DNA from 4 places in the Quadrisphaera setariae genome. Region 2 is predicted to be linked to each of the others. Evidence: riboswitches for the same ligand, from Rfam matches in the RefSeq annotation. Region 2 holds a riboswitch; each other region holds the start of a gene.

Region 1 (7,577 bases), on a different contig from region 2:
CCGCCGAGGGCGGGGGCCAGGGTCTGGGGCAGGGCGTTGGCCATGTTGAAGACGCCGAGGTCCTTGCCGGAGTCGTCGGGGTCGGGCAGCACGTCGACCACCAGGGCCAGGTCCACGCCGACGTAGATGCCGTAGGCCAGCCCGAGCACCGCCTCGACGAGGTAGAAGTGGCTGACGTCGCTGGCCTGGGTGAGCATCGCCGTGCCCACGGCGAAGACGAGGGTGGAACCTGCCACGAGCGCCTTGCGCCGGCCGGTGCGGTCGGAGACCCAGCCTGCGAGCGGGGCCACCACGAGCAGCACCACGGTGTAGATGAGCACGCCCGTGGAGACGGCGGCCACCGCGCTGCCGGCGTCCAGCCCGATGCGGTCCTCCATGTAGAAGAGCCGGAACGTGGTGAACATGAAGGTCGCGAGAGTGATGAGGAAGCGCGACCACCAGGCCAGGGCGAAGTCGGGGTGCTTGCGGGGGCTGACCCAGAAGGTGCGCGCCCACTCCCGCAGGCCCATGCGGGGGGGCTTGGCGGGCAGCACCTGGTCGGGCAGGACGACGGCGTAGACGGCCATCGCGATCACCGCGAGCAGCGCCGGGCCCACGAACATCAGCAGCAGGTTCCCCTGGAAGAACTGCGCCACCAGCGTGCCGCCGTAGATGCCGACGTTCTGCGCCATGCCGATGACGGCAGCGACCGTGCCGCGCTGCAGCTGCGGCACCTGGTCGGCCAGCGTGGCCACGAAGGGGGCCAGGGCGGCGTTGGCGCCGGCCTGGGCGAGGAACCAGCCGGCGGTGACGGTCGCGACGTCCGTGCCGAGCGCCATGACGGCGAAGGCGAGGGTCATGACGACGGTCCCGCCGACGATCCACGGGCGCCGGCGGCCCCACCGCGAGGTGGTGCGGTCCGACAGGCGGCCGAAGACCACGTTGGCCAGGAAGGCGGCGGCCGCGCCGAAGGCCGCGACGACGGCGACGGCCTCGGTGCGACCGGCCTCCGGCACGATCGTGTTGACCTTGACGGCGATGCCGACGATGGCCGGGCCGAGCAGCGCGATGAAGAAGAACAGCTGCGCCGCGACCAGCGCGGTCGTGAACCGCGGGCCCACCGGCACGGTCGGTTCGGAGAACCAGCCCTTCCCGGGGCGTTCGAGCTGGTCGGCCCCGGGGTCGGGTGCTGCCGTGGCGGTCATGCTGCTGCTCCTCAACACGCGTCATCGGGTGGGGATCGTGCGGCCCCGCGCAGGGGCTTATGCGTATCAGTTACCGGACGGTAGGGTTTGAGGTGCGCCCACGTCAAGGACGGTGCTCACGTCCAGGGAGGTGTCGGTGCCGCGGAAGGATGTCGGGATGACCCGCCGCCGCGCCGCGCGCCGCGTGACGGCCACGGACGTGGCCCACGAGGCCGGCGTCTCTCAGGCCACCGTCAGCTACGTCCTCAACGACACCCCCGGCCAGGCCATCCCCGAGGTCACCCGGCAGCGCGTCCGCGCCGCGGTCGAGCGGCTGGGCTACGCGCCGCACGCCGCGGCTCGCGCGCTGCGCACCGGTCGCAGCGACGTGGTGCTCTTCGTGCTGCCCGACTGGCCCATCGGCCCCGCGGTGGCCGCGGTCGTGGAGGGCCTGACGCACGGGCTGGAGCAGCGCGACCTCACCCTCCTCATCCGCAGGGCGAGCGGCGGACGCCCGCTCGCCGACCTCTGGCGCTCGCTCACCCCGGCGGCCGTGGTGAGCCTCGAGGGGGTCGCCGACGGCGACCGGCACGCGCTGGACGAGCACGCGATCCCGCTGGTCAGCGTCCCCCTCCAGGCCCGCGTCAACGCCGACGACGGGGTGCTCACCGTCTCCCACCCCGCCATCGGGGCGCTGCAGCTGCAGCACCTGGCGGCCACCGGCCACCGCCGCACCGGCTACGCGGCCCCCGCCGACCCCCGTGTCGCGGCCTTCCGCGACCTCCGCCTCGACGGCGTCCGCACCGCCGCCCTCGACCTGGGCCTGGCGGACCCGTCCGTCCGCGAGGTCGACCTCACCGCCGAGAGCGCCCGCAGCGCGGTGCAGGCCTGGCTCGCGGAGTCACCGCCGGTCACGGCCGTCTGCGCCTACAACGACGACGTCGCCTTCGCCGTCCTCGCCGGCCTGCGCGCCCTGGGGCTGTCCGCCCCGGGAGACCTCTCGGTCATCGGCGTCGACGACGTGCCGCTGGCCGCCCTCGCCGCTCCGCCGCTGACCACGGTCCGGCAGGACGCCGGCGCCCTCGTCGAGCACATCGTGAGCGCCGTGCTGAAGGCGGTGGTGGGGGAGGGGCCTCCGCCGCGGCCCCGCTCCGACGCCATCTCCCTCGTCGTCCGCGAGTCCGCCTGACGAGGAGCGGAGGTGGCGCCGGAGCCCTTCCGTCAGGCGCCGCTGGTGGCGGGCACGCGGTCGAGCTCGAGGTCGCCGAGCGTCACGCCCCGCGCCTCGTTGCCCTTGACGAACCACGTCACGCCCGCCGCCGCGCCGATCAGCCAGAACGCCGCGAGCAGGACGAACATCGAGGTCACCGAGAAGACCAGCGCCACCTCGGCCAGCAGCACCTGTCCGATGACGGCGCCCATGCGCCCCACCCCGACCGACGCGCCGACGCCCGTGGCCCGCAGGTGCGTGGGGAACTGCTCGGAGAACGTCGGGTACGCCGACACCCACGCGCAGGTTGCGAAGAACGCCGCCACCGTGAACGCCGCCAGCACGAGCCCGCGGGAGCCCGTCGCGGCCGCCGCCGCGCACCCGAGCATGCTGAGCGCCGCACCGCTGTAGCTGATGACCACCGAGGGCCTGCGGCCCAGGGCGTCCAGGGCCCACGCGACCAGCACGCCGCCCGCGAGCGCCCCGACGTTGGCGACCAGGAAGTACCAGGGCAGCGCGGCGTCGGAGATGGGCACGGCCCCGGAGGCGGAGGAGAAGACGAAGACGCTCATCGCGGTGAAGAGCCCGTAGTAGCCCGCGGCCTCGGAGAAGTCGAGCGCCATCCCGAAGAAGAGCTTGCTGCGGTGGTGCTGCCACAGCTCGGTGAGGGCCCCGCGCCCTCGGGCCCGCGAGGGCGGCAGGACGTAGCCGTCGGGGCTCGTCTGGCCGGTGATCTCGACGACGACGGCGTCGGCCTCCGCCAGGCGGCCCCGCGACGCCAGCCACCGCGGCGACTCGGGCACGAGGCGCCGTGCCAGGAGCCCGTAGACGGCGCTGACCACGCCGAACAGCAGGGTGTAGCGCCAGGTCAGGCCGAAGGTGGAGATGACCAGGATGGACACGAGCGACGACAGGATGCCGCCGAGCGCCCAGAACGTCATCACCAGGCCGTTGCTGAGGCCCCGGCTGCGCGCCGGCGTGAACTCGGAGATCGCCGAGGTGATGGCCGAGTACTCACCTCCCACGCCGAGGGCGGTGATGAACCGCAGCACCACGAACACCTCGTAGGTGGGCGCTGCGGCGCTGGCGACCGCCGCGATCGAGTACACCAGCAGGGTCGCGACGAACAGGCGCTTGCGCCCCACGCGGTCGGCCAGCCACCCGAAGCCGAGCGCGCCCACGGCGATGCCGAGGAACCAGACGACGTTGATGGTCACCGCCTGGTCGGCGCCGAGGCCGAACTCCGACTGGATGCCCGGGATCACCGAGCCGATGATCTGCACCTCGAAGGCGTCGAGCATCCAGCCGATGCCCAGGGCGGTGGCGATGCGGGTGTGGGTGTGTCTCCAGCGCGTGAGATCGAGCCGAGATGCCATGGGAGTCCTCCGTGCCGTAGCCGAAGCGCCGACGGAGGGAGGGAGCAGTCATGGGGGTGCCCGTCCTTACCCGCGCGTCGGCGCAGGTCAGGTCATCACCCGGGGCACCCCACGACGAGGAGGGTTGCCGCCCAGCAAGCCGGGGCTCAGTGCTGGAACTCGTGACCGGGACGGAACCTAGCCAGGCGTGGATCTCGATGTCAACGGCTGCCCCGCGCGCCGCGCCCGGCGACGACGACCGCCGCTGCCGTGGTGCCCACCAGCACGAACAGGCCGGTGTCGCCGGCCAGGTACTCGTCGGCGACGACGGGGTCGGTGGCGGTCACCACCGACGAGGCGAGCCAGGCGAAGGCGGCGTTGTGGGCGACGTGCCCGACCACCGCTGGCCACGTGCTGCCCGACCTCTCGCGCAGCACCCCGAACAGGGCGGAGAAGGCCAGGACGCTGGCCGAGAACAGCGGCAGCACCACCCAGCGGTCACCGGCTGCGTGGTACCAGGGCGTCAGGAGCACGTACGGCAGGTGCCACGCGACCCACACCACCCCCACGACGGCGAACGAGCGGCCGCGACCGAGCCAGGTCACCAGGCGCGGCTGCAGGTAGCCGCGCCAGCCGACCTCCTCGCACAGCGCCAGCAGCGTCCCCGTCACCAGCAGGCTGACGAGGACGACGGCGGCGTCGTCCGTCGGTCCCGTCAGGCGTGCCCACCCGAGGGTCACCACGAGGGCGCAGGCGACCAGGGAGACCCCGGCGGTGCTCGCGACGGCGGCGGGCCACCACCGCAGCCCGGCCCGCCCGAGCCCGAGCCTGCGCCACCCCTCGCGCGTCCAGCCCTCACGGGTGATCACGAGCAGCATGACCAGCACGGTCAGGGCGGGCGACAGCGCCAGGACCAGGCCCTCCGCGACCCGCGAGGTCGCAGCGGAGGTGAGCAGGACAACCGCGACGAAGACGAGCGCGGCGGCGCGGTCAGGCAGGCGGGTCAGCACGGGGCGGCCTCCGGGGCGGCGGTCAGGGACCGGCCCAGGCTGCGGCCGTGGCGCCCGCCGTCGCGTCCACCGTGCGGAGCGCCCTGCCAGGCCCGGCCGTCAGCCCCGGGGGGCGTGGCCCCGGCGCCCGGTGGGACCTCCGGTGGACGCCGCGCCCTCTCCGCCGGCGGTGCGATGACGGGTATGACCTCCTCCCTCCTGCGAGGCCGCTGGGCGCTGCCGGTGCTGCTGACCGTCGCGGCGGTGCTCGTGGTGGCCTTCGTCGCCGGACCGCGCGCCCTGCTCAGCGCCCGGTGCGTGGCGGCCTGCGATCCGCACGCTCTGGGAGCGGCGCTCGCTCCCGCCCTCGCCGACTTCCTCCGCAGCGGAGACGGCGCGCTGCCCGGCGCTCTCGGGCAGCTGGTCGACCTGTGGTCCTGGTGGCACGCGACCAAGGTGGTGGTCTGCGCTGCGCTGGTGGCCATCACCGGCCTGCTCGGCGCTGCACTGCGGCACCGCCGATCGGCGGCTGGTCGCCGGACGGCGGTGTGGTGGGCGGTCTCGGAGGCGGTGGGGCTGGTGGCCGTCGTCGCGGCTGCGGGCCTGCTGGTCCTGAACGTCCAGGCCACCGCAGCTCCGCTGGCGGCGCTGCTCCCGCTCCTGCCGGAGGGCGCGGCGGGCCAGGGCCCCGGAGCAGCGGCCGCGCAGGTGCGAGCGCTGGTGGTGGCAGGTCCTGGGGCGGCCCCGTCAGCGTCGCTCAGCGTGCTGGTCGACGAGGTGGCCCGCTACCACTGGACCGGGGCGTGCGCGGCGGGTGCTCTGACTGCGGCAGCAGCGGCCGTGCTGGTGCGTGCGGTGCGCCGACGGGCGCTGGTGCTGGTGGTGGTCGCGGCGCTCGCCGTCGTCGTCTTCGGGCTGGTCTGCGCCCTCAGCGCTGCCTCCGCCCTGCAGCCGCTGGACGCGCTGCGCGGTCTCGTCGGGCCCGGGTGACCTGACGCAGCGAGCCCGCACCACCCGTCCCCGGCGGGGGGGCGGGTGGTGCGGGCCCGGCTCCGCGGTCAGGAGACCGCGGTCATGCGCTCGCGCAGGTCAGATGTCGTAGTACATCTCGAACTCGTGCGGGTGCGGCCGGAAGCGGATCGGGTCGATCTCGTTCTTCCGCTTGTACTCGATCCAGGTCTCGATGAGGTCCTCGGTGAAGACCCCGGAGTCGGTGAGGTACGTGTGGTCCTCCTCGAGCGCGTCGAGGACGGCGCCGAGCGAGCCCGGCACCTGCGCGATGGCGTCGTGCTCCTCGGGCGGCAGCTCGTACAGGTCCTTGTCCACCGGGTCCGGCGGCTCGATCCGGTTCTGGATGCCGTTGATGCCGGCCAGCAGCATCGCGGAGAACGCCAGGTACGGGTTGCACGACGGGTCCGGCACGCGGAACTCGATGCGCTTGGCCTTGGGGTTGGAGCCCGTGATCGGGATGCGCACGCACGCGGAGCGGTTGCGCGCCGAGTACACGAGGTTCACCGGGGCCTCGTAGCCCGGGACCAGGCGGTGGTAGCTGTTCACCGTCGGGTTGGTGAAGGCCAGCAGCGACGGAGCGTGGTGCAGCAGACCGCCGATGTACCAGCGGGCCATGTCGGACAGACCGCCGTAGCCGGACTCGTCGTAGAAGAGCGGCGAGCCGTCCTTCCACAGCGACTGGTGCACGTGCATGCCCGAGCCGTTGTCACCGAAGAGCGGCTTCGGCATGAAGGTGACCGTCTTGCCGGCCTCCCACGCCACGTTCTTGATGATGTACTTGAACAGCATGATCTTGTCGGCCGACTTGGCGAGCGTGTCGAACCGGTAGTTGATCTCGGTCTGGCCGGCGGTGCCCACCTCGTGGTGGGCGCGCTCCACGCCGAGGCCCTGTGCGTCGAGCGCCAGGCTCATCTGGTCGCGCAGGTCGGAGTAGTGGTCGGTCGGCGGGACCGGGAAGTAGCCGCCCTTGTAGGGCGTCTTGTACCCGCGGTTGCCGCCCTCCTCCACGCGACCGGTGTTCCACGCGGCCTCGATGGAGTCGATGTGGTAGTAGGCCTCCTGCTGGGAGGTCTTGAAGCGCACGTCGTCGAAGATGTAGAACTCGGCCTCCGGCGCGAAGAACGCCGTGTCGGCGATCCCCGTGCTCTTGAGGTACGCCTCGGCCTTCGCGGCGATCTGGCGCGGGTCCCGGCTGTACGGCTCGCCCGTGATCGGGTCGACGATGTGCATGTTGATGTTCAGCGTCTTCTCGACGCGGAACGGGTCGACGTAGGCGGTGTCGAGGTCCGGCACCAGCTTCATGTCCGACTCGTTGATGGCCTGGAAGCCGCGGATCGAGGACCCGTCGAACATCTGGCCCTCGGTGAAGAAGTCCTCGTCCACGGTGGCCGCGGGCACGTTGAAGTGCTGCATCACACCGGGCAGGTCGCAGAAGCGGACGTCGACGAACTTGACGTCGTTGTCGCTGATGTACCTGGTGACCTCGTTCGCGTCCTTGAACATCCACCCTCCTCGGGGGGTCGCGCTGGCACGTCTTGGTGCGTCTGCCGTCGTCGCACGCTAGGGAGCACGCGTCTCCGGCACGTGACGCCGGCATTTCGGGAACGTTACGGGGGTGGCCGTCGGCGCCGGAGATCGGCCCGGCGCCGACGGCCGGTCAGGGGTGGTGCAGGGTGTCTCAGCCCTTCACCGCGCCGGCGAGCAGCGCCGCCGCGAACTGCCGCTGGAACACGAAGAACACCAGCAGGGTGGGCGCCAGGATGAGCAGCGACCCCGCGCACAGCAGGGGGATGTCCGTGCCGTACTGGCCCTGGAAGGCGCCCAGGGCCCCCGCCATGGTGCGCCGGGT
Region 2 (7,577 bases):
TGCCCGCCGGTGGAGGCCTTCGACAGCGCCGGCGCCTGACCGCCTGACGCACCAGCGGCTCCGCCCGGGTCTCCGGCCCCTCCCTTCCTCCGCCTTGTCGCACTTTCCGCGGCAAGTGCGACAAGGGAGGGGCCTTTTCCCGCACCTGCCGCGGAAAGTGCGCGAAGAGAGGCGCGGGCAGGGGCGGGGCGAGCTGGGGACGACGACGAGCGGGGTGGCCGTCAGCCGGGTTCGGAGACGAGGTCGCGGCGGTCCGCGCCGGCGGCCTCCCGGGCGGGCTGGCGCACCACGAGCGCGGCCCAGGCGAGCGCGGTGAGACCGGCACCCGCCACCACGTCGAGCAGCCAGTGGTTCCCGGTGGCCACCACCACCACCGCGGTCACCACGGGGTAGAGCAGCACCGCGCACCGCAGCCACCGCCGCCGCCGCACCACGAGGGACAGCACCAGGGCGCTCCACAGGGCCCACCCCACGTGCATCGACGGCATCGCCGCCAGCTGGTCCACGCCGCTGGTGCCGATGGGCGGCGCTGCCGACCACCACCCCGACCCCGCCGTCTCGGAGACCACGTCCGCGTACCCGGGCAGGAGCCGCGGGGGCGCGGTGGGCAGGAGGAAGTACCCGAGCAGGGCGGCGGCGGTGGTGGCGAAGAAGGCGTTGCGGACCGCGCGGTAGCGCTCCGGCAGCCGCCAGTAGGCGAGCCCGAGCACCACGGGCGTGACCGTGTAGTGCAGCGCCGAGTACCAGGCCGACGAGAGCAGCGACAGCAGCGGTGACGCCGCCGTCGCCGTGTCGAGCGCCTGCTCGGGCGCCAGTCCCACCGCCTGCTCCAGCCCCAGCAGCGTGCGGGCGTGGGAGAAGGCCGCCGCGACGTCGTCGCCGGCGAGGCGCTGGACCGACTCGTAGGCGAGCAGGAACGCCACCACGAGCAGCGCCTCGGCCCACAGCGCCGGCCTGCGCCCCCGGCGGTCCTGCCGACCGGGCTGGCCGGCGGTGGACGTCTCAGCCGCGCGTCGCAGCGATGACCTCGTCGAGGTAGGCCCGGCGCACCGCGCGGTGGTGGGCGGGGGTGGCGGAAGCGCTGAGCAGCGCACCGTGGAGCTCGGGCAGGTGCTCCGCGGCCGCCACGGCGTCCCGGTAGGCGGTGGCCCGCTCAGCCGTCCCCTCGGGCAGCTGCAGCACGAGGGCCACCCGCTCCTGGCCGGCCGCCACGGCGCGGCTCACCTGGTGACGGACCTGGCGGCGCACGTCGTCGAAGGCGCGGGCGGTCTCGTCGAGGCGGCGTGCGGCGGTGAGCCCGCCCAGCTGCGCGTCGGCGGCACCGGTTCCTGCGTCCTGCGCGAGCAGCACCAGCTGCAGCTCCCGCAGCAGGTCGTCCATGTGCTCCTTCGCGGCGAGGAGGTCGGCGGCCACCAGGGCGGGCAGCACCACCTCGGTGGTCGGTCCCGCAGGCGGCGCGGGGACCACCAGGAGGCGGCCGTCGTCGTCGTCGGAGTCCGCGTCGTCGCTCCACGCGGCGAGGAGCTCCTCGACGCTGAGGTCGGCCACGTCGGGGACGGGCTCGCCCGCCGGCTCCTCGTCGATCTCGAACCACACGCTCTTCCCGGCCCCGCGCGAGGGTCCCGCCCCCCACCGCGCCACGAGCCGCTCGACCAGCGCGAGGCCCCGGCCGCTCATCGCGGAGGCGCTGGGGGCCACCAGCACGGGCATCGTCGGCGAGGCGTCGCGCACGCTGACGCGCACACCCACCTCGAGCCGGTGGACGAGGACGTCGAAGGGGCTCCTGGCGTGCAGCACGGCGTTCGCCGCGAGCTCGGAGACCACCAGGCCGGCGTCGTCGGCGAGCGGCGCGAGCCCGCTGGAGGACAGGACCGCCACCACGAAGCGCCGGGCAGCCCGCACCGAGGCCACCTCCGGCGGGTACGTCGTGGTGGCCAGGGCGCTCCGCACCGCCGGCAGGTCTTGAGTGGACACCGCTCGCCCGTCCACAGGTCTCCGCTCTCGAGGCGGGCCGTCAGCGTGCTCGGGCGGCCGCATCAGAGGGTAGGCGACGCTCGCGGGAGGCGCGTGCTCTCAGCGCCGCATGACGGCGCGCGCCAGCCGGTTGCCGAGGAACTGGCCGATGACGACGATCGCGACGATCGCCACCAGCGCGGCGTAGACGACGCCCCAGTCGTACTGCTGCGAGCCGTACTGGATGGCGTAGTCGCCGAGACCGCCGCCGCCGACCAGGCCGGCCTGCGCCGACATGTCGACGATCCCCACGAAGATGAACGTGTAGCCCAGCACCAGCGGCCCGAGGCCCTCGCGGACGACGACCCCGAAGAGGATCGCGCTGCGCGAGGCGCCCATGGACCGCGCCGCCTCCACGACGCCCGGGTCCACGCCCACGAGGGACTGCTCGACGATGCGGGCGACCGCGAAGCCCGCGGCCAGCGCGATCGCGAAGGTCACCGCGTTCGTGCCCAGCGTCGTGCCGATGACGAGCCGCTGCAGGGGGCCCACGGCCAGCAGGAAGATGACGAACGGGATGGGCCTGATGATGTTGACCAGCAGCCCGATGACGCCGAAGACCAGGCGGTTGCTGAACAGGTTGCCCGGACGGGTGGCGTAGAGCGCCACCCCGAGCACCAGCCCGACGACCCCCGACACGACCATGGCGACGCTGACGATGAGCAGCGTCTGCCCGATCGCCCTGACGTAGACGTCGGTGCTGTCGAGGAAGCCCGCGAAGAAGTCCACCTCAGTCCTCCTCGTCGACGACGACGTCGGCGGCGCGCAGGCCGGCCAGGGCCCGCTGCACCGCGGCGTCGTCACCGGTCAGCTCGTAGGTGAGGGAGCCGGCGCGGCGCTCGCGCACCTCGCCGACCCCGCCGTAGACCAGCTCGGCGCTCACGCCGGCGTCGCGGAAGGCGCCGTCGACCACCTGCTGGAGGCGCGGGCGGTCGGTGATGCGCACGGTCACGAGGCGGCCGGGGTGGTGCTCGCGCAGCCGCGCGAGGGCCTCGGGGGAGGGCCGGTCGTGGGTGGCGGAGCGCACGAAGCGCTGCGCGGCCGGCGTCTGGGGGGCGGTGAAGACGTCGTAGACGTCCCCCACCTCCACCACGCGGCCGCCCTCCATGACGGCCACCCGGTCGGCCACGCGGCGCACGGCCTCCATCTCGTGCGTGATGAGCACGACGGTCACGCCCAGCTCGGTGTTCACCCGCCGCAGCAGGGTGAGCACCTCCTCGGTGGTCTCCGGGTCGAGGGCGCTGGTGGCCTCGTCGGCCAGGAGCAGCGGCGGGTTGGTGGCCAGCGCCCGCGCGATGCCCACGCGCTGCTTCTGCCCGCCGGAGAGCTGCTCGGGATGCGCGTGCGCGCGGTCCAGGAGCCCGACGAAGTCGAGGAGCTCGGCGGTGCGCTTCTCGCGCTCGGCCTTCCCGACCCCGGCCACCTTCAGCGGGTACGCGACGTTGCCGGCCACGGTGCGCGAGCTCAGCAGGTTGAACTGCTGGAAGATCATCCCGATGCCCGCCCGGGCGGCGCGCAGCTCCTTCTCACCGAGGCGGGTGAGGTCCTGGCCCGCCACCCGGACGCTGCCCGAGGTGGGCTGCTCGAGGGCGTTGACGAGCCGGACCAGCGTGGACTTGCCGGCACCGGAGTAGCCGATGACGGCGAGCACCTCACCGCGGGCGACGGACAGGCTGACGCCGTCGACCGCGGTGACGGTGGAGCCGCCGCGCTCGAAGCGCTTGGTGACGTCCTCGAGCTCGACGAGGACGTCACCGGTGCGCCGCGGGCCCGCGGGTGCTGGCGACGCGGGGGACGTGGCCGCCACGGTCAGCCGGCGGCCTTCGCGGCCTTCGCGTCCTGCTCGACCTTCGCGAGGTCGGCCTGCAGGTCGGCGGCCGGGCGGTCCACGACGACGGCGCTGGGGTAGTCCTTCGTGAAGACCGCCTGCACCGCCGGGTCGTGCCAGAGCTTCGCGAGGGCGAGGTAGGTCTTGTCACCGACGTCGGCCTTGCGGGCGGCGAAGATGTTGACGTAGGGCGCGGCGGCAGCCGCGGCCGGGTCGTCGGCGACGATGATCTGCTGCTCGGTGAGCCCGGCCTTGGTGGCGAAGTTGTTGTTGACCACGGCGGCCACGGCGGAGCCGCTCTGCAGGGCGCCGGCGGTCTGGTCGGCCGCGACCGGGGTGACCTTCACCTTCGAGCTGGTGATGTCGGCGGTCTTCGAGAACGCCGTCCCGCCGCCCTTCAGCTGCACCAGCCCGGCCTGCTGCAGCAGCAGGAGCGCACGGGCCTCGTTGATGGCGTCGTTGGGGATGGCGACCACGGCGTCAGCGGGCAGCGACGCGACGTCCTTGACGGTGGTCGAGTACAGCGGCAGCGGGTAGACGGCGGTCGAGCCGATGGGCTGGATCGTGTCGTTCGCGGTGGCGTCGTAGTTGGCCAGGTACTGGATGTGCTGGAACTGGTTGAGGTCGACCTCGCCCTGGCTCAGCGCCGGGTTGGGCAGGCTGTAGTCGGAGAAGTTGACGAGGTCGACCGTGACGCCCAGCTGGCTCTTGGCGAGCTCGGTGTAGGTCTTCCAGTAGGGCAGCGAGCTGTCGGCGACGCCGATCTTCACCTCGGACCGGTAGCCCTGGCTGGAGGCGGTGCTGCTGGCGGCGGTGTCGTCGCCGCCCCCGCTGCGGCTGCCCAGCACCCACGCGCCGACCCCGACCACCGCGAGGAGCACCACCGCGGCCACGGCGATCGCGGCCACCGGGGTCTTGCGCTTCGGCTTGGGGGGCAGGACGGGGCTGGCGCTGGGATCGGTGCTGGACATGGCTCTCCTGGGGGGTCGTGCGTGAGGTGGGTGCCGCGGGCGGGCGCGGCGGAGTGGCACCGTTCAGGCGCCTCGGCGCAGCGAAGGCGGCGTCATGGCGTCTCCTCGGAGGTGGTCCGCTCTTGCCGTGCGGGGTCGCACGGCCGGGTCGTCACCTGGAGCACCCCGCCGCGGAGGAGGGTTGCCGGACAGCCAGCCAGGGCTTCGCGCTGTCACTCGTGACCTGAGGAGGACGGTACGAACCGCGTCCAGCCAGCGTCAAACCCAGACCGGCCACCGTGACCGGTTCGTGATGACCACCCCGGCCCCCAGGGCGGCGCGTCAGCGGCCGAGGACCTCGCGCGTGGTGAGGCGGCCCTCGACGAGGGCGGCGGCCGTGTCGTCGACGGTCGTGCCCTCGCTCAGGCTGTAGGTGCGCAGGGCGTCGAGGGCGCGGTCGTGGTCGAGGAAGGGCGCGTTGTCGATGAGCACCGCCTCCGCCGTCCACACCGTGCTGCGCCGGGCGGTGGTGGAGGAGTCGAGCCACACGGCCCCGCCCTCCGAGGCCGGCGGGGACGCCTCGTCCAGCACCTCGCCCAGTGCGGACCCCACGCGCACGGCGTCCAGCCACCAGGCGCCGCCCGAGCGGTCCGCCTCGTAGGTGCTGAGGGCGACGACCAGGCCCGACGCGAGCGTGACGGGCAGGGCCACCACCAGCTGGTACCCGGTCTCGTGCCGGAGGGCACGCGCGTAGGCGGGCCATCGGCGCTGCGACGCAGCCGCGTCGGCCAGGTCGGCGACGACGGTCGTGCCGGTGAGGTAGGCCTCCCAGCAGGGGCCCTCCCCCGCGGTGAACTGGAGCTGTTCGGCGCGGGCCGCCAGGGGGTCGCTGACGCCCACCGGCACGGACATCCCGGGCGCGAAGAGGGCGCTGACGCTGGCGCCCTGGACCCCCAGCGCCTGCGTCACGACCACCGCGAGGCGGTCGACGAGGTCGTGCGGGGGCCGCCCCTTCGGCGCCGCCGCGCGCAGCGCGCGGGCCGCCCGAGCGGCCCTGCCGCGGGGCCGGGGGTCGTGCAGACCGTCCCCTCCACCCCGCTCACCCGGCCCGGTGGTCACCACGCCGGTGCCTCCCACCGGCCGACGCGGCGCGCGAGACGGGCCCTGAGGGCACGCGCCGCGTAGGGTGGCCACCCTGCCCGCACCTCCGCCGACGCGCCGGACAGGACGTCCCCATGCCCGCTCACCCGAGGCAGGAGGTCACCGCCTCCGCCCACCACTGGCTCCAGCTGCTCGACGCCGTGGCGGACGGCGAGGTGCGCGTGGTCTTCTGCACCAGCAGCGGCTCCCGGGCCGTGCTGCTGTCCGAGGAGGAGCTGCAGCGGCTCGAGGACGACGCCCAGAGGTCCCGCGAGGTGCAGGTGGTGCTGACCCCTCGCGAACGCGACGTGCTGCTCCTGGTGGAGCGGGGGTCGTCGACGGCGGGCATCGCCGAGGCGCTCGGCGTGGCGCCGGGGACCGTGGTGCAGCACCTGGCGGCAGCGCGCCGCAAGTACGGCGTCCGCAGCAGCGGAGAGGCCGCCTCCCGGGCCCGCGAGGCCGGCGACCTCGGCTGAGGCGCGGCTCACCGCTCCTCCAGCCGGGGCCCGAGCTCCTGGCGCCCGGACACGCCCAGCTTGGCGTAGACGTGCTGCAGGTGGTGGGCCACGGTGCGCGCGCTGATGCCGAGGCTCTGCGCGATACCGGCGTTGGACAGGCCCTCGGCGGCCAGCGTCGCGACAGTGCGCTCCTGGCCGGTCAGCACCGAGGAGCCCATGGGCCGCGCCGGGCGCAGCGGCGCGGTGGCGTCGAGCTCCCGGCGGGCCAGCTCGGCGAAGGCCGCCAGCCCGTGCCGCTCGAAGACCCGCAGCGCGGCGCCGAGCGGCTCACGCGCCGCCACAGCCTGGCGCGCTCTGCGCAGGAGCATGCCGAGCGCCAGGCGCGGGGCCGCTCCGGCCGGGCCGTCCCCGCCCCGCTCGACGGCCTCCCGGAGCAGCTGCTGCTGCGCGTGGGGGTCCTGCACGAGCACGGCGCGGCACACCAGCGCGGTCGAGACCGCCAGCGGGGCGCCGCTGCCCTCCGCCCAGGCGGTGACCTGCCGGACGGTGCGCTCGAGCACCTCGGGCGCAGCGCCGGAGCCGCTCAGGGCGTGGACGGTCGGGAGGGCGTTGAGGAGGGCGCCGGCGTCAGCGGGAGCCTCGTCGGCGGGCCACAGCGGCAGCAGCTCAGCGGCAGCGGACGCCAGGTCTCCACGCAGGCGGTGGCGGTGGGCGCGGCACCAGACCGCGCCGGCCCGCTCGGTGGTGGGCGGCAGGTCGCTGGCGTCCTCCCACGCCGCGTCCGGCACCCGGGTGCTGCCCAGGCAGGCGACGAGCTGCTCCGCCTGCAGGACCGCGGCCTCCGCCTGCGGCGCGTGGCGCAGTGCGGCGCGAGCGTCCTGCACGTGGGCGCGCACCTCGGTCAGGTCCCCGGTGTCCAGTGCGCACGCGGCCAGCGCCAGGTGCACGTCCACGGCGGCCGGACCGGTGGTGGGCCACGCGGGCAGCGAGGACCGGCACGCAGCGGCGACCTCGTCGCTGCGGCCCAGGAGCCGGCCGGCGTCGGCCGCGAGTCGGAGCACCGGGAGGCCGGCCCCGGCCAGCGCGGCGAGCGCGTCGTCGAGGGAGTGCCGCTGCTCGTCCGGCACGGCGAGGTGCCAGGGGAGCGCCAGGCGCGCCAGGGAGCGCAGCGGGCCGGCGAGCGCGGGC
Region 3 (7,577 bases), on a different contig from region 2:
CGCGGCTGGTCCGAGCTGCGCGCTCTCGACGCGCCGTGGCCCCAGCACCGGGCCTACCGTTAGCCCCATGCCGCTGCTGCGCCGTTCCAAGACCGAGGACTCCGCCGCCGACCAGGCCATCGCGCGCGCGTCCGACGACGCCGACCGCGGCCGCCTGTCGCAGGCGGCCACCCAGCTGGTGCGCCGCCTGGTCGACCTGGGCATCGACGGCGCCGGACCGCTGCCGCCGGCCGCCGAGGCCGCGGAGTCCGCCCGGCGCAAGCGCTCCGACGTCGAGGACGCCATCGACGCGCTGGTCTCCTCCTCCACCCGGTCGGCCGCGGTGGGCGGGTTCGTCACCGGCCTCGGCGGTTTCGTCACCCTCCCGGTGGCGCTTCCCGCCAACCTCCTGGGCTACTACGTCATCGCCACCCGCACCGTGGCGGGGACCGCCGCGCTGCGCGGGTACGACCTGTCCTCCGAGGAGGTCCGCTCAGCGGTCCTGCTGGTGCTGGCTGACGAGGACGGCGGGGCGCTGCTGGCCAAGTTCGGCCTGGCGGGCCCTGGCGGACTCGTCACCCGGCTGGCCCGCAAGCAGCTCGCGGGCCCCGGCCTGGCCGTGCTCAACAAGGCCATCGGCTTCCAGCTGCTCTCCCGGCTCGGCCGCTCCAGCCTGTCGCGCCTGGGCCGCGGTCTGCCACTGGCCGGTGGTCTGCTCGGTGCCGGGCTCGACGCGTACTCGCTGCGCCGCACCGCCAAGGCGGCCCGCGCGGCGTTCCCGCTGCGCCGCGGCGGGGCGGGTGAGGTCACGGGGGGAGCGGGCCGGTGAGCCCGACCGGGCTCGGACCGGAGCGCAGCGCACCGGGCGCCGCCCGGGCCCTTTGGACGGCGATGCGCCGCGGACGGGTCCGCGGTGGCCCGCGCACCTCGGCGGTGATCACCAGCCTGCCGCGCCTCGTGCCCGCCGTGCTGGCGGGGCGCTACACGGGCTGCTCCCGCGGCCGGCTGCTGCTCATCGCGGGGGCCGCCGCGTACGTCGCGTCCCCGGTGGACCTGCTCCCCGAGGGGCTGCTCGGCCCGATCGGCCTGGCGGACGACGCCGCGGTGCTGGCCTGGCTGGCCGGAGCGCTGCTGTCCGAAGGGCAGGCGTTCCTGGCCTGGGAGCAGCAGCGTCCGCCGGCGGAGGCCCGCCCGCGCTGGCGCGGACGCCGCGGTCGTCCGGAGGTCGTCCCCGGGGACGTCGTCGGCTGAGGCCGACTCCCGCTCGGCGTCCGTCGTCCTGTCTCGCGCAGTTCGTCGTGCGCCCACAGGGCGACGAGCAGCACAGCCCGCGGGGCAGCCGTCCACAGGAGGCGTCCGAGGGCGGCGCGGTGACCGCACCCCCGGCCACGGTGGACCCGTGGAGCCAGCCCAGCAGCCCGGACGCAGCGTCATCAGGAGCAGCAGCCCCTTCGAGGTGCTCGCCCTCGCCGAGAGCACCCTCGGATTCCGCCCGCGCGAGAGCCTCCTGGTGGTCGGCCTGAGAGGCCCGCGGTGGCGCACCGGCCTCGTCGCCAGGGTGGACGTCGCCGCGGCGGACGAGCCGGAGGTGGTGGGCTCGCTGGTCCACCACCTGCTCGCCGACGGAGCCGGCCGGTGCTTCGTCGCACTGGTCACCGACGCAGGCGGAGCACCGGTGGAGCGGGGCCGCCGGAGGCTCACGCTGGTGCCTCCGCCTCGCGGTCCGCAGGACGAGGACGCCCACCCCGCCGGGCCGCGAGGGCTCCTGGGGCTGCCGGGGGCCGACCGCGCTGAGCGCGTCTGCGCGGCGCTGGTGGCCGCCGGGATCGAGCCCGAGCCGTGGCTGGTGCACCGCGGCCGGCTCTACTCCTACTCCTGCGACCTGTCCTGCTGCCCTCGGGACGGCCTCCCGTTGGACCGCGTGGCCTCCACCCGCGTGGCGGCCGAGGCGGTCCTCGCCGGGCGCGTGGTCACCGCGGACCGCGAGGGGTGGGAACGAGGTCTGCGCCGCGCCGTCGCCGCCGCGGGCACCGGCGGCGCGGGAGGTCCGGGAGGTCCGGGCGGCCCGCACGAGCCGGACGAGGCGGGGGACGCCGCCGTGGCCAGCGCCCTGGCGGGCCTTGACCGCCGCCGCCGACCCGCCTCCCCGGACGTCCGCCGCACCTGGCGCCGCGTGCTGGCCGCGGAGGAGGCAGCCCCCGGCGCCGTCCTGCGCCTCGACGCCGCCGACGCCGCCCTGCTGCTGGACGGCCTCACCAGGCTCCCGCTGCGCGACCACCTGCTCGCTGCCGCGGTGCCGCAGGCCCTGCCCGAGCTGGCCCGGTCCGGCACGCCCCTCGTCGACCCCGGAGCCGCTCTCGCGGTGCTCCAGCAGCTCGCACGCCGAGCGCCGCTGCGCTGGCGGGCCGCCGCGACGGGCTGCGCCGCCTACGTCGCGTGGTGCACGGGGGCGGCGCCAGCGGCGGGCGTGTGGGCCGAGGCCGCTCTGGAGCTCGACCCCGAGCACTCGCTCTCGGCCCTCGTCCTGCAGGCGGTGAGCATCGGGATGCCGCCGCCGGGCCGAGAGCGGGCCACCGGGGCCGGTGGCCCCGGACACCGCTGAAGGGGTGGCGGAGGCGTCCAGATGCTGAGACGAGGTGGAGTGCCGCTGCAGCGCTGCCTATCCTCCGAGCAGGTCATGAGCGCCAGCGACAAGCCCCGGCTCGCTGGCCGGCAACCCCCGCCCGCGGTGGGGTGCCCCGGGTGATGACCTGGCCGCTCCCCGTCCGGGGAAGCGGCAAGCGCGGGCCACGGGCCCGACGGGCCGTCGGCTCGTCGCGCCCTGGCCCTGAGGTCAGGGGAGTCTCCTGTGAACGACGGTTGGTCCTTCGAGACGAAGCAGATCCACGCCGGGCAGTCGGCTGACAGCGCCACGGGCGCGAGGGCGCTGCCGATCTACTCCACCACGTCATACGTCTTCGACGATGCCGCGGACGCCGCGGACCTGTTCGCGCTGAAGAAGTTCGGCAACATCTACACGCGGATCATGAACCCCACCACCGACGTGGTGGAGCAGCGCGTCAACGCCCTCGAGGGGGGTGTGGGCGCCCTCGCCGTCGCCTCCGGCCAGGCGGCCGAGACGCTCGCGCTGCTCAACGTCGCCGAGGCCGGTGACCACGTCGTGGCCAGCGCCTCCCTCTACGGCGGCACGTACAACCTCCTGCGGCGCACGCTGCCCAAGTTCGGCGTGCACGTGACCTTCGTCGAGGACCCCGACGACCTCGACGCGTGGCGCGCCGCGGCCACCCCGGCGACCCGGGCGTTCTTCGCGGAGACGGTCTCCAACCCGCGCTCGCACGTGCTCGACGTCGAGGGCGTCTCGGCGGTGGCCCACGAGGTGGGCGTGCCGCTGGTGGTGGACAACACCGTCGCCACCCCCTACCTGCTCCGACCGCTCGAGCACGGGGCGGACGTCGTCGTGCACTCGGCCACGAAGTACCTCGGCGGCCACGGCACGGCCATCGCGGGGATCATCGTGGACGGCGGGCGCTTCGACTACGGGCAGGGCGACAGGTTCCGCGGGTTCACCACGCCCGACGACAGCTACGACGGCCTCGTGTACGCCCGTGACCTGGGCGTGGGCAGCCCCCTGGGCGCCAACCTGTCCTACATCCTCAAGGCGCGCGTGCAGCTGCTGCGCGACATCGGCGCCTCCGTGGCCCCCTTCAACAGCTTCCTCATCGCCCAGGGCCTGGAGACGCTGAGCCTGCGCATCGAGCGGCACGTGGCCAACGCCACGCGGGTGGCGCAGTGGCTCGAGCAGCGCCCCGAGGTGCTCTCGGTCTCCTACGCCGGACTGCCCTCCAGCCCCTGGTACGAGCGCGCGCAGCGCCTGCTGCCGCGCGGCGTCGGCGCCGTGGTGGCCTTCGAGATCGACGGCGGCGCCGAGGCCGGTCGCCGGTTCGTGTCGGGCCTGAGCCTGCACAGCCACGTCGCCAACATCGGCGACGTGCGCAGCCTCGTCATCCACCCGGCCTCGACCACCCACAGCCAGCTCGACGAGCAGCAGCAGCGGGCCGCGGGGGTCACCCCGGGCCTCGTGCGCCTGGCGGTGGGCCTGGAGGGCGTCGAGGACGTCCTGGCCGACCTCGAGGCCGGCTTCACCGCCGCGAAGGGCGCATGAGCGCCGCCGCCCGCGGGCAGGGCCAGCAACCTCCGGCAGCCGGCCCGGGGACCCGGGAGCAGCAGCTCCCGGTCTCCGGCGGCTGGCGCGAGGGCGACCCGGTCGGCGACCGCCTGTTCGCCGACCTCGGCCCCCTGGCGCTGGAGGGCGGAGGGTCCTTGCCCGCGGTGCGGCTCGCCTACGAGACCTGGGGCCGCCTGAGCGCGGCCCGGGACAACGCGGTGCTCATCTGCCACGCCCTGACCGCTGACAGCCACGTCGTCGGTGGGGCGGGGCCAGGGCACCCCACGCCGGGCTGGTGGTCGGAGCTGGTGGGCCCCGGGCTCGCCATCGACACCGACCGCTGGTTCGTCGTCGCCCCCAACGTGCTCGGGGGCTGCCAGGGGAGCACCGGCCCCTCGTCCACCGCCCCCGACGGACGCCCGTGGGGGAGCCGCTTCCCCTACGTCACCATCCGCGACCAGGTGGCCGCCGAGGCGGCCCTGGCCGACGTCCTGGGCGTGCGGCGCTGGGCCGCCGTGGTCGGCGGGTCCATGGGGGGGATGCGGGCCGTCGAGCACGCGGTCACCCACCCCGAGCGCGTGGAGCGGCTGCTCGCCGTGGCCACCACGGCCCGGGCGACCGCGGACCAGATCGCCTGGTGCGCCCCGCAGCTGGCAGCGGTGCGCTCCGACCCGGGCTGGAGCGGCGGCGACTACCACGACGCCGCCCCGGGGCAGGGCCCGCACCGCGGGCTCGGGCTGGCGCGCATGGTCGCCCACACGACCTACCGGTCCGCGGCCGAGCTCGACGCGCGCTTCGGGCGGTCAGCCCAGCCGGGGGAGCAGCCCCTGGGCGGCGGCGGGCGGTTCGCGGTGGAGTCCTACCTGCAGCACCACGCCGACAAGCTGGTCCGCCGCTTCGACGCGGGGTCCTACGTGGTGCTCACCGAGGCGATGAACAGCCACGACGTCGGCCGCGGTCGGGGCGGCACCCAGGCGGCGCTGTCCCGGGTCACCGCGCGCACCCGCGTGGTGGCCGTCGACACCGACCGCCTCTACCCGGTCTCCCTGTCCGAGGAGCTCGCCGACGGGGTGCCCGGCGCCGAGCTGGACGTGGTCGCCTCCCCGTACGGCCACGACGGGTTCCTCATCGAGAGCGAGGCCATCGCCAAGGTGGCGGGGGAGCTCTTCGCCCCCTGAGCAGCGCGCACCCCGGGTCGGGGCGCGCGCTGGTGCGCACCCCGGCGGGCGGGGTGGGTAGGTTCGCCTCCACGGCGAGACGCGCCGTGTCCGTCAGCTGCCCGTCAGCGGCGGGGGAGCGATGGGGGTGCGATGGCGGTCGTCGTGGGCTTCGCCGGGACCGACGAGGGGCGGGCCGCGCTGGCCCGGGCCGAGCAGGAGGCGTCCCTGCGGGGCACCTCGCTGCTGGTGGTCGACACCGGCCGGGAGCCGACCCCGGCCGCCGAGCTGGAGGCCGCGCTGGGCTCGCTGGAGGTCGAGCACCAGCTCGTGCCGCCGGGCCCCCTGCGCGACGCCGCGGAGGAGGTCATCACCGCGGCGGAGGGCGCCGAGCTGGTGGTCATCGGTCTGCGTCGCCGCTCGAGCGTCGGCAAGCTCATCCTCGGCGCCAACGCCACGCGGATCCTGCTCGAGGCGCCCTGCCCGGTGATCACCGTCAAGCCCGCGGCGTCCTGAGGCGCTCCCGCCCCGCCCCGTACCGCGCTCGTCCCGAGGGCCCCGGCAGCACCGCTGCCGGGGCCCTCGGCGCGTCCGGGCGCGCTCGGGCCGGGTCCGAGGTGCGCATCCGCCGTGGGGGGACGTGGGGCCGGACGGGGGGCGGTGCGGGCGGGGTGGTGCCGGGGGCGCCCCCGGCGTGGCAGAATGCTTGCCAAGGTCCTCGGCGACGCATGCCCTGTTCCGGTCAGACCCGGGAAGCAGGACGGCACCCCGGGCGTTGTGAACCCTGTCAGGGCGGCGTGACCGCCCCTCAGTCCGAGATCCGCAGTCGACGAAAGGCAGTCCGTGTCGTCGGTCTCCACGCCCACGCTCCCGCCGGAGTTCAGCCACCCCAGCCTGCAGGAGCTCCTGCGGGAGGGCACCGCGAACGGCTCGGTCCAGGCCGCGTCGCTCCGCACCGCCTGCGAGGACGCGCAGGTGCCCATGAAGCGGATGAAGGCCGTGCTGCGTGCGCTGGAGGCGGCGGAGGTCACCGTCGTCGTCGAGCAGCCCGCCGCGCCGGTCCGCCCCGCCCGCGCCAAGAGCGTGCGCGCTGCGGCCCCGCGTGCCGCCAGCACGACCACCCGCACCGCTGCCCCGGTGCGCTCCGCCGCCGACGAGGCCGAGACGGCCGAGGCGCCCCGTCCCGCCCGTGCTGTGGCCGCCGCGTCCTCGCGCCGCGCCGCCTCGGCCACCGCGACGCTCGAGGCCGACGGAGAGACCGGCACCACCCCCAAGCCGCGCGCCGCCGCCAAGCCGAAGGCCGCCAAGGCCCCCGCCAAGCCCGCCGCGAAGTCCGCCAAGGCCCCCGCCAAGACGGCTCCCGCCAAGGGCGCCGACGAGGACGCTCCCGAGGACGAGAGCCCCGAGGACGTCGAGGCGCTCGCGGGCGAGGACGCCGAGGCGGACGCCGTGGTGGACGGTGCTGAGGAGGCCCCCGAGGCCGCCGCCGACGCCGAGAGCGACGCCGACGACGAGGAGGCCGCACCGGCCGCCGCCAAGGGCGAGGCCGACTCCGACACCGGCTTCGTCGTCTCCGACGCCGACGACGACGACGCGCCCGCCCAGCAGGTGGTCTCCGCCGGCGCCACCGCAGACCCGGTCAAGGACTACCTCAAGCAGATCGGCAAGGTCGCCCTCCTCAACGCCGAGCAGGAGGTCGAGCTCGCCGAGCGCATCGAGGCCGGTCTGTTCGCCGAGGAGAAGCTCGCCTCCGACGAGACGCTCGACCCGGCCTACAAGCGCGAGCTGCAGTGGATCGCCCACGACGGCCGCCGCGCCAAGAACCACCTGCTCGAGGCCAACCTGCGCCTCGTGGTCTCGCTGGCCAAGCGCTACACCGGTCGCGGCATGCTCTTCCTGGACCTCATCCAGGAGGGCAACCTCGGTCTGATCCGCGCGGTCGAGAAGTTCGACTACACCAAGGGCTACAAGTTCTCCACGTACGCCACCTGGTGGATCCGGCAGGCGATCACCCGCGCGATGGCCGACCAGGCCCGCACCATCCGCATCCCGGTGCACATGGTCGAGGTCATCAACAAGCTCGCCCGCGTGCAGCGCCAGATGCTCCAGGACCTGGGCCGCGAGCCCACCCCGGAGGAGCTGGCCAAGGAGCTGGACATGACCCCCGAGAAGGTGGTCGAGGTCCAGAAGTACGGCCGTGAGCCGATCTCCCTGCACACGCCGCTGGGCGAGGACGGCGACAGCGAGTTCGGTGACCTCATCGAGGACTCCGAGGC
Region 4 (7,577 bases), on a different contig from region 2:
TGGCCAGTAGGCCACCTCGGCGCCGCGCGGGGCCGACGCCGCCGCGCGCGCCCGACGTCGTCCTGCCCGACCTCGACGTCGCCGACCGCTCCGTGCTGCTGTCGGGCCGGTGGGACTGCGCCCTGGTCGACGGCGCGGAGCTGGCGCAGGCGCGGCTGGAGGGGCTGGTCGTGCTGGAGTCGTCCGTGGAGGACGCCGTGCTCGACGGGGCGCTGCTCGCCGGGGCGCGGGTCACGGGCAGCGGGTGGGAGCGCGTGTCGGCGGTCGCGGCCGACGCCGCGCGCACCCAGTGGGCCGATGTGGAGGTGACCGACGCTCGGCTGTCGGCGCTGCGGCTGGTGGGGGCGCGGCTGGACCGGGTGGTGCTGCGGCGCTGCCGGCTCGACGGAGCGGTGCTGCGCGATGCACAGCTCACCGACGTGCTGCTCGACGGGTGCGACCTGCGCGGCGCGGACCTCACGGGTGCCCAGCTGCGGCGCGTCTCGTTCGCGGGCAGCGACCTCACCGATGCCGACCTGGCGGGAGCGCGCTGCGACGACGTCGACCTGCGCGGCGCGACGCTGGAGGACCTGCGCGGGGCCGACGGGCTGCGCGGGTGCACCGTCGACGCGGTGCAGCTGGTGGCCCTGGCCCCGTCGCTGGCCGCTCACGTGGGCCTGCTCACCCTCTGACCTCCTCTCACCACCGGCACTCTCCCGCCGCAGTGCCGGTCAGGCAGCCCCACCACCGGCACTCTCCCGCGCCAGTGCCGGTCTGACGGCCCCACCACTGGCACTCCCCCGCGCCAGTGCCGGTCGACATGTGGGGCGCTCAGGGGGTGAGGGCGCCGGAGAGCAGGTGGTCAGCCGCCTCGCGGCTGCCCGCCAGCGCCAGCCGGCCGGACGCCAGCTCGGCGTCGAGGGTGGTGCGCCCCCACAGCAGGAGCAGCAGCGTGGGCGCGGATCCGGTCAGCTCCGCCACCGGCTCGGCTCCCCTGCCGATCACCGAGCACCCCGAGGCGCTCTCCAGCGCGAGCGCCCCCGGGAGCGCCGGGGTGCGCCCGAGCCGCACCTGCCGCGGGAGCATGACGTCGGCGACCTCCGCCACGCCGTCCGCGGCGACGTCGTCCTCCACCCACGCGGCCGGGTCGGGCGCAGCGCTCAGGCCAGCGGCCGAGAGCGCCGACTCGGCGTCCCAGCGGTGCAGCGCGGTCTCGTGCACCTGGCGCCGCGCCCAGAAGGCCGCGGTCGCGGGCGCCTCCGCGGCGGCGAACGTCCAGCAGGGCGCCGCCGGCGACGTCGAGGCCAGCGCCACCACGAGCTCGTCGGCGCCCTCGGCGAACCACGCGGGAACGGCGTCGTCGTCCTGCGGCCCCGGGAGCTCCTCACCGGGGGCGCCGTCCGGGGCGGTGGCCAGCGCCGCCCGCGCCCACCGGTGCACCCCGCCGGTGTGGCGGGCCAGGTCGGCCACCGTCCACCCCGGACAGCCGGGGACGACGACGGCGAGGGCCTCCGGCCGGAGGGCTGCGGCGAGCCGCCCGGCCTCCCGCTCGACCAGGGCCGCGGCGCGCGTCATCTCCACGCGCGGACGCTAGCGGCCGCAGCGGCGCCCGCGGCAGGCCCTGCCCTGCCAGCGGACGTGGAGATCCCGCCACGCTGCTCGTGACAGAGCGTTGACTCGTGAGCGATCGATCCGCTACGGTCCTGCCCAGGTCATGAGCGCCAGCGCCAAGCCCCGGCTCGCTGGCCGGCAACCCTGCTCGTCATGGGGTGCTCCGGGTGAAGACCAGGCGCGTGCCCACCGGCACGCGCAAGGACGACGACTTCGAGGAGCCGACGTGCACACGCACGCCCGACTGATGTGTCTGACCAGCGACGACTGTCGCTGGCGGCGCGCCTGACCGCAGGTCGCTGACCGCCGGGTCCTCCGGCAGCAGCACCCGCGGCCCCCGCTCGCCCCGACGCCGGGCGTGAGTGCGGGGCCCCTGCACCCGCGCGTCGCACCTCCGCGCGCCGCACCCGCGGCACATCCCTGCTCCCGCTCGCCGTCACTGTGAGTGACCGCCAGTGGGCGATGCCCCCTGCCCTGACCATCCCCCCACCACCCCGGAGGCCACGGTGATCGAGCCGTGATCGAGCTCAGGTCGCTCACGAAGACCTACGGCGAGGGCCAGCACGCCACCACCGTGCTGGACTCCCTCGACCTCACGGTCTCCCCCGGCGAGATCACCGCCGTCGTCGGTCCGTCCGGCGCCGGCAAGTCGACGCTCGCCGCCTGCACCACCCTGCTGGAGCGCCCGACGTCGGGCGCGGTCGTCGTGGGCGGCCGCGACCTCACCGCGCTGTCCGAGAAGGACCTGCGCGAGGCGCGCCGCGGCATCGGCACCGTGTTCCAGGCCGACGGCCTGCTCACCCGCCGCACCGCCGCGCAGAACGTCGAGCTGCCGCTCAAGCACCTCGGCGTGGTCCCCGCGCAGCGCAGGGCGCGCGTCGCCGAGCTGCTCGAGCGCGTGGGCCTGGCGGACAAGGCCCACCGCTACCCGCACGAGCTCTCCGGCGGGCAGCGCCAGCGCGTGGGCATCGCCCGCGCCCTCGCGCTGCGGCCGGGCGTGCTGCTGTCGGACGAGGCGACCTCGGGCCTGGACCCGCAGGCCACCGCGAGCATCGTGGCGCTGCTCAAGGAGCTCCGCGACGACCTGCAGCTGGCCGTCCTGTTCATCACGCACGAGATGGACACCGTCGTGGCGGTGGCCGACACCGTCGCCCGGCTCGACCACGGCCGCATCGTCGAGCACGGCGCCCTCGTCGACCTGCTGCACACCCCGGCGTCCCCGCTCGGCCGGGCGCTGCTGCCGCGCCGCGCCCACGCCGGCACCACCGAGCAGGGCGAACAGCGGTCGGTGTGGGTGGTCAGCCACGCCGGCAACCGCGTCCCCGCCGACTGGCTGGTCCGCGCCTCCCGCACGCTGGGCACCGACCTCGAGCTGCTGGGCGCGTCGCTGAGCACCGTCGCCGGGGTGGCCGTGGGCCACGCCGTCGTCGGGGCACCAGCGCACCTGGACGACGACGACGTCGAGGCCGCCCTCATCGGCCTCGGGCTGCACGCGCAGCGCGAGGAGTCCGACGCCGCAGAGCAGCGCGTCGCCGCGCAGACCCTGGAGGTCGTGGCATGAGCACCGTCCTGCTCTCCCCGGTGCTGGCCGCCACCAGCACCGACCTGACCTGGGCGGAGATCCCCGCCCTCGTGCTGCCGGCCCTCGGCGACACCCTCGTCATGGTCGGGGTGACGATGGCGGTCGTCGTCGTCCTCGGTGTGCCCCTGGGCGTGGCCCTGGACGCCCTCGGCCCCGGCGGCCTGACGCCGCGGCCCGTGCTGCACCGGGTGCTCTCCGCCGTGGTGAGCGTGGGCCGGTCGCTGCCGTTCCTCATCCTCATGGCCGCGCTCGTGCCGTTCACGCGGTTCGTCACCGGCACCAACATCGGCATCCCCGCCGCGGTGGTGCCGATGGCCCTGGCCGGCACGGCGTTCTTCAGCCGCATCGTGGAGAACTCCCTGCGGTCGGTGCCGCCGTCACTGGTCCGGGTGGCCCGCGCCTCCGGCGCCTCACCGCTGCAGGTGCTCACCAGCGTCAAGCTGGCCGAGGCCGTCCCGTCGATCCTCGGCGGCCTGACCATCAACACCATCGCGATGATCGAGTACTCGGCCATCGCAGGCACCATCGGCGCCGGCGGCATCGGCTACGTGGCCGTCACCTACGGGTACCAGCGCTTCGACCACAACGTGATGATCACCACGATCGTCGTGCTGGTCGCCCTCGTCGCCGCCGTCCAGGCGCTCGGCGACGCCGCCGTGCGCGCCACCACCCCCCACTCGCGCCGCCGCCTCCCGCGCCAGCGCCGCGCCGGCACGTCCGGCGCGACGTCCTCGTCGTCGTCCTCCACCGCCCAGACCAGCGCCAGCGCTTCTCCGAAGGAGCTCACCGATGTCCACCACTGAGACCCGTCCCTCCACCGGCGGCACCGAGAGCCACGGCTTCGAGGTCAAGCAGCGCAAGCGGTGGCCGTGGGTCGCCGGTGGGGCGGTGGCCGTGCTGGCCGTCGCGGCCGCCGTGGTGGTCCCCCGCCTCGGCGGCACCGAGACCGCCAACACCACCCCCGGCGCCACGCTCTACGTGGCCACCGCCGAGGGCAACGCCCGCGAGCAGGCGCTCATCGAGTACATCGCGAAGGACGTCGCCCCGGAGCACGGCATCACGATCGCGTTCAAGGCCCTGGCGGACTCGAACACCATCAACCGCGCCGTCAGCGACGGCGAGGTGGCCGGCACCGTCTACCAGCACAAGCTGTGGCTGGGGCAGGTGCTGCAGGCCAACCCCGACTTCAAGGAGGAGGCGGCCACCCCGGTCTTCCGGTGGGGCTTCGGGCTGTGGTCGGACAAGTACAAGACGCCCCAGGAGATCCCCCAGGGCGGCACGGTGTCGCTGTACTCCGACCCCGCCAACGAGGCGCAGGGCCTGTATGTGCTGCAGCAGGCCGGGCTCATCACCCTCAAGGACGGCGTGGACGTCGGCTCCGCGACCGTGGACGACATCGCGTCCAACCCGAAGGACCTGAAGTTCACGCTGCTCGACTTCGGCGCGCAGAGCAGGGCCCTGCCCGACCTCGACGCCGCCGTCGGCTACACCGAGTACTACCTCGCCGCCAAGATCCCGCTGGAGCAGCAGATCTTCGCGCCGACCCCGCCGGACGAGTTCGCGGGGCAGCTGACCATCGGCTCCACCTGGAAGGACTCCGACAACATCAAGAAGCTCGTCGCGACCTTCCAGGACCCGAAGGTGCAGGAGTTCCTCGCGAACGACCCGTCCGTGAAGGGCGTGCTGCTGCCGCTGGACGCCAGCTGACCCCTTCCCTCCTCCCAGCCGGGCGCCCGGTTGCGGTTCCTGGACCCTCCGGAACCGCAACCGGCCGCCCGGCCGCAGTTCCGGAGGGGACCTCCGGGGGCTGCGCCGCGCGGGACTCGTGCCTAGGGTCACGGGTGTGAGCGAGCAGACTCCCGAGCCCACCCCCGTCGACACCGAGGTCGTCAGCGCTCTGCGCGAGCGCTACCCCGTCCGCATCGGCGTCCAGGTCCAGCCGCAGCACTCCGACTACGCCGGCATCCGCCGCACCGTGGCCGCCGTCGAGGAGCTCGGCGTGGACGTCGCGTTCAACTGGGACCACTTCTACCCGCTGTACGGCGAGCCCGACGGCCTGCACTTCGAGTGCTGGAGCCTGCTCGCCGCCTGGGCGGAGGCCACCGAGCGGGTCGAGATCGGCGCGCTGGTGACCTGCAACAGCTATCGCAACCCCGAGCTCCTGGCCGACATGGCCCGCACGGTCGACCACATCTCCGCCAAGGGCGGCGAGGGCCGCCTCATCCTCGGCATCGGCTCCGGCTGGTTCGAGAAGGACTACGACGAGTACGGCTACGAGTTCGGCACCGCCGGCGGCCGCCTGGACCAGCTCGGTGAGGCGCTCCCCCGCATCGAGAGCCGTCTGAGCAAGCTCAACCCGGCGCCCACCCGCCACATCCCCGTGCTCATCGGCGGTGGCGGCGAGAAGAAGACGCTGCGCATGGTCGGCAAGCACGCCGACGCGTGGCACTCCTTCGGCGACGCCGAGACGTTCACCCGCAAGAGCGGGATCCTCGACAGGTGGGCACGCGAGGCCGGCCGCGAGCCGGTGGCCGTCGAGCGCAGCATCGGCGTGGAGGGCACCTCCGACCCGGCCGAGGCCGGCGAGGACCTGCTGGGCCGCGGGGCCACGCTGTTCACCATCGGCGCCGGCGGACCCGACTACGACTTCGGCCGCCTGCGCGACTGGCTCGCCTGGCGCGACGAGAAGAACGCCTGAGCCTCCCCCGTCCGTGATCATGGGCAGTCGGCCGCTGACCAGCGAGGTGGCCGATCGCCCATGACCACGGTGGGTCGGTAGCGTTCAGCCGTGCCGAAGAGCCCCAGCACCCTGCTCGCGACCCTCACCGGCACCGACAGGCCCGGCGTCACCGCTGCGGTGCTGGGGGCGCTGGCCGGCCGCGGCCTGGAGGTGCTCGACGTCGAGCAGCACGTGGTCCGCGGCCACCTCACGCTCGCGCTGCTCACCACGCGCGGACCGTCCAGCACCGGTGACGACGACCGCGCGGCCGAGCTGGAGCGGGCGCTGCGCGCCGCCGCCGCCCCCTTCGACCTCGAGGTCACCACCACCCCCGGCGGCAGCAGCGACGACCCGGCCGCCGGCGTCGTCGTCCCGAGCGGTCCCCGCTCGCACGTCACGGTGCTGGCTGCGCCCCTGCGACCCGAGCAGCTGGCGCTGGTGGCCGGCACCGTCGCCGACGCGGGCGCGTCGATCGACGCCGTCCGCAGCCTCGCCACCGCCACCCCCGACCACCCCGTCACCTGCCTGGAGCTCGACGTGCGGGGCGCCGAGCCGGCCGCGCTGCGCCGCGACCTCGCCGCCGTCGCCGCGAGCGCCGGGGTGGACGTGGCCGTCTCACCGGCGGGGCTGGTGCGGCACGGGCGGCGGCTGGTGGTGCTCGACGTCGACTCGACGCTCATCCAGGACGAGGTGATCGAGCTCATCGCGGCGCACGCCGGCCCGGAGGCGCAGCGCGCGGTGGCGGAGGTCACCGAGCGGGCGATGCGCGGCGAGCTCGACTTCGCGGAGTCGCTGCACGAGCGCGTCAAGGCCCTCGCGGGGCTCGACGCCCGCATCCTCGCCGAGGTGCGCGCCGCGGTGCGGCTGACGCCGGGCGCGGAGGTGCTGTGCTCGGTGCTGCAGCGGCTCGGGTTCGTCATGGCGCTGGTCTCGGGCGGGTTCGCCGAGGTGGTGGAGCCGCTGGCGGCGAGCCTGGGCATCGCCCGGGTGCGCGCCAACCGCCTGGAGGTCGTCGACGGCCGGCTCACGGGCCGGGTCCTGGGTGACGTGGTCGACCGGGCCGGCAAGGCGACGGCGCTCCGCGAGTTCGCCCGCGCCGAGGGGCTCGACCTGGACCGCACGGTGGCCGTCGGCGACGGCGCCAACGACCTCGACATGATCGCCGCCGCGGGGCTGGGCGTGGCGTTCAACGCCAAGCCGCTCGTGCGCGAGCAGGCGGACGCGTCGCTCAACAACCCCTACCTCGACAGCGTGCTGCACCTGCTGGGCATCAGCCGCGAGGAGGCCGACGAGGTGCGGCGTCCCGTCAGCGGCGGCGCGGGGGCCGGCGAGCACGCTGCTGACCTGCAGGGCGCGGTGGCGCTGCGCCCGCTGCGCCGGGAGGACCTCCCCCTGCTGGGCCGCTGGCTCGACGAGCCGCGCGTCGCCCGGTGGTGGCCGGACGAGCACACGCCCGAGGCCCTCGAGCGCGACTACGGGCCCGGCATCGACGGCACCGACCCCATCTCCCTGGCGCTGGCGCTGACGGCCGGGGGCCGCGCGTTCGGCTTCGTGCAGACCTACCGCTACGACGACGAGCCCGCCAGCCGCGCGGCGCTGGAGGCCCTGCTGCCCGTGCCGGCCGGGGCGCTGGGGATCGACTACCTCATCGGCGAGCCCGACCTGCAGGGACGGGGCCTGGGCGTC

The links. Region 2 has a riboswitch for S-adenosylmethionine ahead of FMM08_RS11735 (MetQ/NlpA family ABC transporter substrate-binding protein). Riboswitches for the same ligand answer to the same signal wherever they lie in the genome.
Region 1: it holds a riboswitch for S-adenosylmethionine, as region 2 does, so the genes downstream of both, FMM08_RS17100 (MFS transporter) here and FMM08_RS11735 (MetQ/NlpA family ABC transporter substrate-binding protein) in region 2, are expected to answer to the same signal.
Region 3: it holds a riboswitch for S-adenosylmethionine, as region 2 does, so the genes downstream of both, FMM08_RS21100 (bifunctional o-acetylhomoserine/o-acetylserine sulfhydrylase) here and FMM08_RS11735 (MetQ/NlpA family ABC transporter substrate-binding protein) in region 2, are expected to answer to the same signal.
Region 4: it holds a riboswitch for S-adenosylmethionine, as region 2 does, so the genes downstream of both, FMM08_RS04840 (methionine ABC transporter ATP-binding protein) here and FMM08_RS11735 (MetQ/NlpA family ABC transporter substrate-binding protein) in region 2, are expected to answer to the same signal.

What each region holds. Positions count from the first base shown of each region.
Region 1 is NZ_VKAC01000011.1:9,335-16,911, reverse strand. It holds gene FMM08_RS17110 (MFS transporter) at 1-1,184, opposite strand, end outside; gene FMM08_RS17105 (LacI family DNA-binding transcriptional regulator) at 1,342-2,352, shown strand; gene FMM08_RS17100 (MFS transporter) at 2,385-3,749, opposite strand; SAM riboswitch class IV at 3,807-3,916, opposite strand; gene FMM08_RS17095 (CPBP family intramembrane glutamic endopeptidase) at 3,950-4,738, opposite strand; gene FMM08_RS17090 (hypothetical protein) at 4,922-5,707, shown strand; gene glnA (type I glutamate--ammonia ligase) at 5,807-7,231, opposite strand; gene FMM08_RS17080 (carbohydrate ABC transporter permease) at 7,407-7,577, opposite strand, start outside.
Region 2 is NZ_VKAC01000006.1:235,907-243,483, reverse strand. It holds gene gcvP (aminomethyl-transferring glycine dehydrogenase) at 1-39, shown strand, start outside; gene FMM08_RS11755 (phosphatase PAP2 family protein) at 222-926, opposite strand; gene FMM08_RS11750 (ATP-binding protein) at 1,003-1,974, opposite strand; gene FMM08_RS11745 (methionine ABC transporter permease) at 2,074-2,742, opposite strand; gene FMM08_RS11740 (methionine ABC transporter ATP-binding protein) at 2,744-3,820, opposite strand; gene FMM08_RS11735 (MetQ/NlpA family ABC transporter substrate-binding protein) at 3,823-4,812, opposite strand; SAM riboswitch class IV at 4,926-5,036, opposite strand; gene FMM08_RS11730 (hypothetical protein) at 5,134-5,928, opposite strand; gene FMM08_RS11725 (response regulator transcription factor) at 6,027-6,407, shown strand; gene FMM08_RS11720 (helix-turn-helix transcriptional regulator) at 6,416-7,577, opposite strand, start outside.
Region 3 is NZ_VKAC01000017.1:10,556-18,132, forward strand. It holds gene FMM08_RS21080 (NUDIX domain-containing protein) at 1-63, shown strand, start outside; gene FMM08_RS21085 (hypothetical protein) at 68-808, shown strand; gene FMM08_RS21090 (YkvA family protein) at 805-1,230, shown strand; gene FMM08_RS21095 (DUF4192 domain-containing protein) at 1,379-2,581, shown strand; SAM riboswitch class IV at 2,653-2,768, shown strand; gene FMM08_RS21100 (bifunctional o-acetylhomoserine/o-acetylserine sulfhydrylase) at 2,828-4,141, shown strand; gene metX (homoserine O-acetyltransferase MetX) at 4,138-5,322, shown strand; gene FMM08_RS21110 (universal stress protein) at 5,455-5,817, shown strand; gene FMM08_RS21115 (RNA polymerase sigma factor) at 6,145-7,577, shown strand, end outside.
Region 4 is NZ_VKAC01000002.1:341,309-348,885, reverse strand. It holds gene FMM08_RS04850 (pentapeptide repeat-containing protein) at 1-671, shown strand, start outside; gene FMM08_RS04855 (NAD(P)/FAD-dependent oxidoreductase) at 1-10, shown strand, start outside; gene FMM08_RS04845 (maleylpyruvate isomerase N-terminal domain-containing protein) at 811-1,554, opposite strand; SAM riboswitch class IV at 1,690-1,801, shown strand; gene FMM08_RS04840 (methionine ABC transporter ATP-binding protein) at 2,108-3,151, shown strand; gene FMM08_RS04835 (methionine ABC transporter permease) at 3,148-3,975, shown strand; gene FMM08_RS04830 (MetQ/NlpA family ABC transporter substrate-binding protein) at 3,962-4,879, shown strand; gene FMM08_RS04825 (LLM class F420-dependent oxidoreductase) at 5,070-5,870, shown strand; gene serB (phosphoserine phosphatase SerB) at 5,961-7,577, shown strand, end outside.